Regions from separate parts of the Pectobacterium aroidearum genome, predicted to be linked through region 1. Evidence: predicted binding sites of a transcription regulator. Region 1 holds the regulator's gene; the other holds the start of a gene.
What was found. Region 1 encodes LexA, which represses DNA repair genes until DNA is damaged. Its sites were predicted from a motif close to TNCTGTATGTACATACAGNA; they were not measured.

Region 1 (3,961 bases):
ATCGCAGGTGTGGTGTAGCCTGAGAATGGCCTTCCCGACCCGGAGAACGTCCAAACATCACGGAAACCGGCACCATCTGCACGTCTAAATCTGGATTGGCGCGATGCAGATCCAGATAGTCGTGGAACAGCTTGACGGATTTCTGCTTGGGAACGTAATAGCGGAAGACGCGCGGCCCGTCATTAATAAAGACGTGGCTGGGAAGTTCGACGCCGTTGAATTCGAACGATTGCGAGGGATCGGGTAACCCCAATGCCAGGCATTTCGCGCGTAGCGTCAAGAGATCCGCCTGAGAGTTATAAGGCAGAACATAGAGTATAGGACGTGAGGGATCTAACCCCAACTCGACCACGGGATCTGCGGGAATAACTTTACTTTTAACCAGCAGTTTTAGTGGGAGATTCAATAATTTATAGTAAATTTTACGCCAACCTGACATAACAACTTGGAGCCTCTTGTTAGCAATGCGCCGCAAGGATACCAGAAACTGCGTCGGAAATCTGTGGTGGTGAGACAACGTAAGCGCGTTAAAATGCGAACTATTTTACGTAAAGAATGGAGGATAAATGAATAAAGCAACGGGGATGACCCGGATTATTAAGGCGACCGGTTATTCCCTTAAGGGGCTGAAGCAGGCTTGGCAACATGAGGCGGCATTTCGTCAGGAAACAATATTGACGATTGTCGGCGTGATTATTGCGTGTCTGCTGCCGGTTACGCTGGTCGAAAAGCTGCTGCTGATCGGGTCTGTGGTATTGATTATGCTTTTTGAGCTGGCTAACAGCGCCATTGAAGCGGTTGTCGATCGTATTGGCCTTGAGCATCACGAATTATCCGGTCGGGCGAAAGATATCGGGTCGGCGGCTGTTTTTGTTGCCATCGTGTTAGCGGCTGTCGTGTGGGGTAGCATTCTCTGGCAACATTTTGCCTGACGGCACGCATAAATGAATAAAAGTCAGAGGCTTTGCCTATATCTCCATTCCCAATTGTGGCGTACCTGTATATACTCACAGCAAGACTGTATAAACAACCAGGGGGCGGAATGAAAGTATTAACAGCAAGGCAGCAGCAGGTTTATGACCTGATCCGCGATCACATTGCGCAGACCGGAATGCCGCCAACGCGCGCGGAAATTGCTCAACAGCTGGGGTTTCGCTCTCCCAATGCGGCTGAAGAACATCTGAAAGCACTGGCGCGTAAAGGTGTGATTGAAATCGTATCGGGTGCTTCTCGAGGTATTCGTCTGCTGATGGAAGAAGAGACGGGTATTCCTCTGGTTGGTCGCGTGGCCGCAGGTGAGCCTCTGCTGGCGCAGGAACATATCGAATGTCACTATCAGGTTGACCCTGCAATGTTCAAACCCAGCGCTGATTTTTTGCTGCGCGTGAGCGGCATGTCGATGAAAGATATCGGTATTATGGATGGCGATTTACTGGCCGTGCATAAAACGGAAGATGTACGCAATGGTCAGATTGTCGTCGCGCGCATTGACGATGAAGTGACGGTAAAACGCCTGAAAAAGCAGGGCAATATGGTGCACCTTCTCGCTGAAAACGAAGAGTTTGCCCCCATTGTTGTTGACCTGCGTCAGCAGAGCTTTTCGATAGAAGGCTTAGCGGTTGGCGTGATTCGTAACAGCGACTGGAGCTAACGGTCATAGAGATGCACTGCTCGTCTTTCTGGGTCAGTGCATCACGTTTTTGTGTTAATCGCTTTATGTGTGAGTTGCTTCATGTGTGAGTGCCCCGCGTGTTAATCTGCTAGTTGTATATATTTCGTTACATTTCGCGTGTGTTTTCTCTTCTCTCCCTTACCGCCTGTTTTTCCATTACTTTTACGGTCATTTTTCCTTTCTTGGCGCCTTCGCTAGTTACAGATTCCTTATTTTTAATTTTAAGTAAAATATTCGACTATAATTTTTATCAAGGTAAGCATTTTTATCTCGATTGAGCGTTTAGTCATTAAACATTAGCCATCACATTTAGGTTAGCCTGGCAGATCGAGGAAGGGCAGTGGTGCAGAGCACCGTGATGGTTCACAGAATGATGACTCTGCTTACTGAACAATTTATCTGACACTGACTGACGCCTACGTCGGTAGTGACGATTCATTTATGCGCAATACACCTAAGGTACGGAGATTCTGATGAATAAAGACCAAGCCAGCGGTAACTGGAAACAGTTTAAAGGTAAAGCGAAAGAGCAATGGGGCAAATTAACGGATGACGATCTGACGGTCATCGAAGGTAAGCGTGACCAACTGGTGGGGAGAATCCAGGAGCGTTACGGGTACGCAAAAGAAGCGGCAGAGAAAGAAGTGAAACACTGGGAAGAGCATCACAAATATCACTGGTAGTGAACGTGATGCTAAAAAACGATAGCCCTGAGGGCTATCGTTTTTTTTATATAGAAAAACCTTGTCAGGCAGAAGGCCCCATCAATAAGCGCTAGCGTTTTTTAATCGGAACCGTATGGTCGTGATCGCAATGATCCGGCTGCTTGCATGATGCCACTTCCTGACAGCCTCCACACAGCCCGTGCGCTTCCACAACGCTGTGGCGCAGCGTAAATCCCGACTGCTGTGCCAGGCTACGTAATGTTTCTTCCACCCCTTCGGTTTGACGTTCCGTAACCTGTCCGCAGCGGTCACAGATGAAAAGGGCAGACGTATGGCTGTGGTCTTCGATATGGTGACACAGCACGTAGCTGTTGTTTGATTCGACTCGATGAATGAAGCCTTGTTCCAGCAGAAAATCCAGCGCGCGATAGACGGTCGGCGGTTTGGCCTGGGGCTCGGAAACTCGCAGCAGATCCAGCAGGTCATAAGCGCTGATAGCACCTGACTGCTGTGCCATAAGGCGTAAAACCTCTAACCGCTGTGGCGTTAGACGCACAGCGCGCTGCTGACAAATCTGTTCAGCCTGGGCAAGAAGTTTGTCCTGTTTGGTTGAATCCATTGTCATATCACCCTGACGCATTGAGGAACAAGACGGATATCTTACCACGGCTGAATAAAAACGCCGAACTGGCGGCGTTTTCCTGATAAAACAACGGACAGAAGATCTAGACGACCAGATCGATGAGCAGCGCACGCAAAGGCGATTCTGCCCGTAGCGTCAACGTTGTTTCTTCTTTGATAAAGGCGCCGTCGCCACAGTGTAGGGCTTCACTGCTCTGATTGCCTTTTACCACCATTGAACCGTGAATCAGTTGGAGGTATGCCTGATTTCCCTGCAGCGCGATCGTGCTTTGCTCATTCTGCTGGAGATCGACATGGTGGATCCAAACCTGCTGGCGCAGTTGCAGACTGGTGTGTTCACCTTCCGGCGACGCAAGCAGAGTATGGCTGGATGAATCCAATTCCATACGCTGTAACGGACTGTTCTCTCGAGTCTGACAGGCGTTTAGCCATAATTGCAGCCGCGTCAGCGGTTTACTGGCGCTGGTATTATGTTCGCTATAGCTGACGTTTGGCTGAGTGGCGAGCAGCAGCACATCTCCGGCTTTGGCCTGAATGTGGCAACCGTTACTATCGCGGTATTCTGCTTCACCCTGAAGAATAATGTTCAGGATATCGACCCGTGGATAGGTTCGTGGCTGGAACGATGCCCCCGGTGCCAATACTTCCTGATTGAGCACGCGTAGAGAAGCGTAGCCCAACAACTGTGGGTCAAAATAGTGACCAAAAGAGAAGGTGTAGCGTGCCTGCAACCAGCCATAGTCGGCCTGGCCGCATTGCCCCGCTGCTCTTCGTGTGATCATAATCTTTATCCCCCAGATAATAATTTCTTAAACCGATAGTAATTGTGTGGACGTTGGATTGTTAGCTAGTTAATCTGGTGGGTATATTCAAAATTCCTGAATGAGTACGAAGATGGCGAAAGAACGAGCTTTGACGCTGGAAGCCTTGAGGGTTATGGATGCGATCGATCGTCGCGGCAGCTTTGCCGCTGCGGCAGACG
Region 2 (3,961 bases), 410 kb from region 1:
GCATTGCCCGCATCCACTTCCTGAAAAAGTTCACGCTTGAGTCGCGCATCATTCAGCAAGTGCGAGTACAAATCGAAAATCGCCGCGCTCTCTTTCTGCGCACTGGCGCTAAACCGCTTGCTGAAGCGGCGAAATTCCGCCGTTGCGTCTTCCAGCGCCTGCGTTAAGCGAGAGCGTTCACGCTCGCTGTCCAGACTCGATGCAGGGAAAACCTGCTCCAGAGAAGGCTGGGTACAATCCTGCCAGCCAGGGGCAATCGCTACACCGGGGGCGGCCACCAGCGCTTTAACGCGCGTCTGACGGTATTGACCGAAGAGCGTTTTGATCTGCGAAAGGGAAAGAATCGCGGCCATCTGCGTGGCCAGCGTCACCATGAACGACTCTTCGTTTTTATCAAACTGACGATGTTCACGCTGCTGCACCACCAGTACGCCGAGCAGATGGCGACGGTGGATAATGGGAACACCAAGAAAAGAGCGGAAATGTTGCTCTTTCACGGCGGGGATATATTTGAAACTGGGATGAGCGCGAGCATCGGCCAGATTGATGGGCTCGGCACGTTGCCCGACCAGCCCAACAATACCTTGCCCAAACGCCAGCGTTACCGTGCGCCCGCGCGGCTTTTTCAACCCGCGCGTTGCCATCAGGTAATAGCATTGACGATCGTGATCGGCCAGATAAATGGAACAGACTTCCGTGTCCATAGCCTGACAGGTCTCATTGACCAGAATGTCCAGCGCATCACTAAGGCGGGCCGTTGCCGCAACGTTTTCGACAATTTCTCGCAAGCGCGTGAGCATAATGTGCCTGAATTACCCTCTTTTTCGCCGGGGACCGGATGGGGTCGCCACCCGAGCCGCAACACTCTCCTGAAGCAGTATCACCGGGTTGATAAATTCCTTCATCACGCGACGATACACATCTCGCTTAAAAGAGACGACCTGACGTACCGGATACCAGTAACTCACCCAGCGCCAGCCATCAAATTCCGGCGTGCCGCTGCTCTGCATATTGATATCCGACTCATTACACATCAACTGTAGCAAAAACCATTTCTGCTTTTGGCCGATACAGACCGGTTTTGTATCCCAACGCACCAAACGCTTTGGTAATTTATAGCGTAACCAGTTACGGGTAGATGCCAGTACGCGCACATCCTTTTTTCTTAACCCGACTTCTTCAAACAGTTCGCGGTACATCGCCTGCTCAGCACTTTCACCGGGGTTAATTCCCCCCTGTGGAAACTGCCAGGAGTGCTGACCATAGCGCCGGGCCCACATCACCTGCCCCTGCCGATTACAGATTACAATACCAACGTTTGGGCGGTAGCCATCATCATCGATCACCGGACTACCTCAATAAACATCAATGCAAAGATGACCTGATTGTTTCACACTCCCGTCAGGCGGTAAACCACTGCTTAGAAAGCATGTGATACTAATAAAAGTAAGATAACCCACAGATAAGATCAAAGTTATAAACATGTGAAGGCTGAAATTCGCAATTTATTCACTTTTTCTGTGGACATCTTTGTGCAGAACCCATGAAGAAGTGAGTAAAACTCATTTTTCATGAAGAAAAAATATTACTGTAAATTAAAAAATAGTGCTTTTTATTCATAAAATTACAGTCCATCTCATCGGCAATATCGCCCCCTTTATTTTTGTTCAAATGGCATACAACACAAGATTGGCGAAAGATCGCACTATGCCGTTTTTATCCACAGGGAATGCCTCAAAGTCAGGCAATAAATAGGCAAAAACAGCAAAATGACCGGGAGTCAAGGCTGTAAATCGAACCAGTAATTCATGTTTATGTGGGTTATCCAAGAAATCTGTGGATAACCTAGTGTAAGATCCTGTTTATTGTCGGTGGCTATACGTGCACAGTTTGCAAAGCGATGTGCAGCGATCGCCATCACACTAAAAAAAAGCACTATGAATCATGCTATTATTGTTTTTCTCCACAGCCTTACAGACTGTGCATGGGTACGCCCTATCTGTTGTATTTTTTTTGAGCGGAAAAATATCGAGCGATACGCTATGAATTCACCCACGGTTCACACGACTGCACCGCCACATGAGCAAGCCTTACTGGAACGCGCGCAATCCCTCGCAGGTTATAATCTCGCGGAATTAGCGGACATCGCTCACCTGCCCCTTCCCGCCAACCTGAAACGCGATAAAGGCTGGATTGGCGTCTTGCTGGAACGTTTTCTGGGGGCAAGCGCAGGCAGTAAGCCCGAGCAGGATTTCCCCGATATCGGCGTTGAGCTAAAAACCATCCCGATTGATGAACAGGGTAAGCCGCTGGAAACCACCTTCGTCTGCGTCGCGCCGTTAACGGGCAACAGCGGCGTAACCTGGGAAAGCAGCCACGTACGGCACAAGCTCGCGCGGGTACTGTGGATTCCGGTGGAAGGCTCGCGACACATTCCGTTGGGGGAGCGCCGCATTGGCACGCCGCTGATCTGGAGCCCCAGCGAAGAAGAAGAGGAACAGCTGCGCTGCGATTGGGAAGAGTTGATGGATCTGATCGTACTTGGTCAGGTAGAAAGCATCACCGCCCGACATGGCGAAGTGCTGCAACTACGCCCCAAAGCGGCAAATAGCCGGGCCTTAACGGAGGCCATTGGCGAATTTGGTCAGCCGATTCTGACGCTACCCCGCGGGTTCTATCTGAAAAAAACCTTTACCGCGCCGCTGCTGGCCCGCCACTTTATGCAGCTCAGCAACTGAGCGTCATTAGGCTATGCTTCATCAGTGCGATACTTCGTCGTACACTGATTTATACGCCGCCATCGTGCGACAAAGGAATATGATCAGGGAAAAGCCTAACGCCAACCCTGAGTAAAAAGGGACGCCAGCACATGAGCCGCATGCAAAGTATGAAGGGTATCGACACTTTCGCTTGCCTACGCACCGAGCTGGCAGAGTATAATATCGTTTACGTTTCGTTTAAGGTGTATTGATATAATGTTTGATTGGATTGTTGATCCGAACGCTTGGTTAGCATTGGGAACGCTGACTATTCTGGAAATCGTTCTTGGGATCGATAACATTATCTTCCTGTCTCTGGTTGTCGCCAAACTGCCTAAAGCCCAACAAAACAAAGCGCGCCGCATCGGGCTGATGGGGGCGATGTTGATGCGCTTGGGACTGCTCGCGTCTATTGCCTGGGTCATGCGTTTGACTGACCCACTGTTTACCGCGTTCAACAACGAAATTTCCACGCGTGACCTGATTCTGTTCTTCGGGGGGCTCTTCCTGATCTGGAAGTCGAGCAAGGAAATTCACGAAACCGTCGAAGGCGGTTCAGAAGACCATACTTCCAAGGTGTATTCGTTCTTTGGCGCGATTGTGCAAATCATGCTGCTGGATATTATCTTCAGCCTGGACTCGGTGATCACCGCCGTCGGTCTGTCTGACCATCTGTTTATTATGATGGCTGCCGTCGTTATCGCCGTTGGCGTGATGATGTTCTCCGCACGCCCTATCGGTGAGTTTGTCGAACGCCACCCCTCCGTCAAAATGCTGGCCTTGTCGTTCCTGATCCTGGTCGGGTTCACCCTGATTCTGGAAAGCTTCGACGTTCACGTACCAAAAGGCTATATCTACTTCGCGATGTTCTTCTCGATGTCCGTCGAGGCGCTGAATCTGTTGCGCAGTAAAAAAGAGAAAACGGCACCCTGATCGATGTATCGCGTACGCTTTCGCGTCATACAGGTTAACCGGGCGGCAAATTTCCGCCCGGTTACACAAAATTAACGTCCTCAACACGCATTTTTTCCATTATTCCTACGTTCCCCCTCGCGACCATTTGCTAGACTCATTTAAGTTTTTGTATTTATTAATGGGTTCATACAATGAAAGTACGGATGAAAATGGCAGTGACACTGGCGCTATTATTTACCCTTGCGGGCTGTTCCAGCGACTACGTGATGGCAACAAAAGAGGGACAA

Region 2: a site for LexA is predicted at 1,785-1,804, ahead of mutH (DNA mismatch repair endonuclease MutH). Genes of this name have one in related genera too.

What each region holds. Positions count from the first base shown of each region.
Region 1 is NZ_CP166097.1:4,431,567-4,435,527, reverse strand. It holds gene plsB (glycerol-3-phosphate 1-O-acyltransferase PlsB) at 1-439, opposite strand, end outside; gene AB8809_RS19960 (diacylglycerol kinase) at 567-932, shown strand; gene lexA (transcriptional repressor LexA) at 1,043-1,651, shown strand; gene AB8809_RS19950 (CsbD family protein) at 2,146-2,355, shown strand; gene zur (zinc uptake transcriptional repressor Zur) at 2,447-2,956, opposite strand; gene AB8809_RS19940 (pirin family protein) at 3,063-3,761, opposite strand; gene AB8809_RS19935 (LysR family transcriptional regulator) at 3,874-3,961, shown strand, end outside.
Region 2 is NZ_CP166097.1:4,017,957-4,021,917, forward strand. It holds gene ptsP (phosphoenolpyruvate--protein phosphotransferase) at 1-800, opposite strand, end outside; gene rppH (RNA pyrophosphohydrolase) at 813-1,346, opposite strand; gene mutH (DNA mismatch repair endonuclease MutH) at 2,043-2,738, shown strand; gene AB8809_RS18165 (TerC family protein) at 2,976-3,692, shown strand; gene AB8809_RS18170 (YgdI/YgdR family lipoprotein) at 3,878-3,961, shown strand, end outside.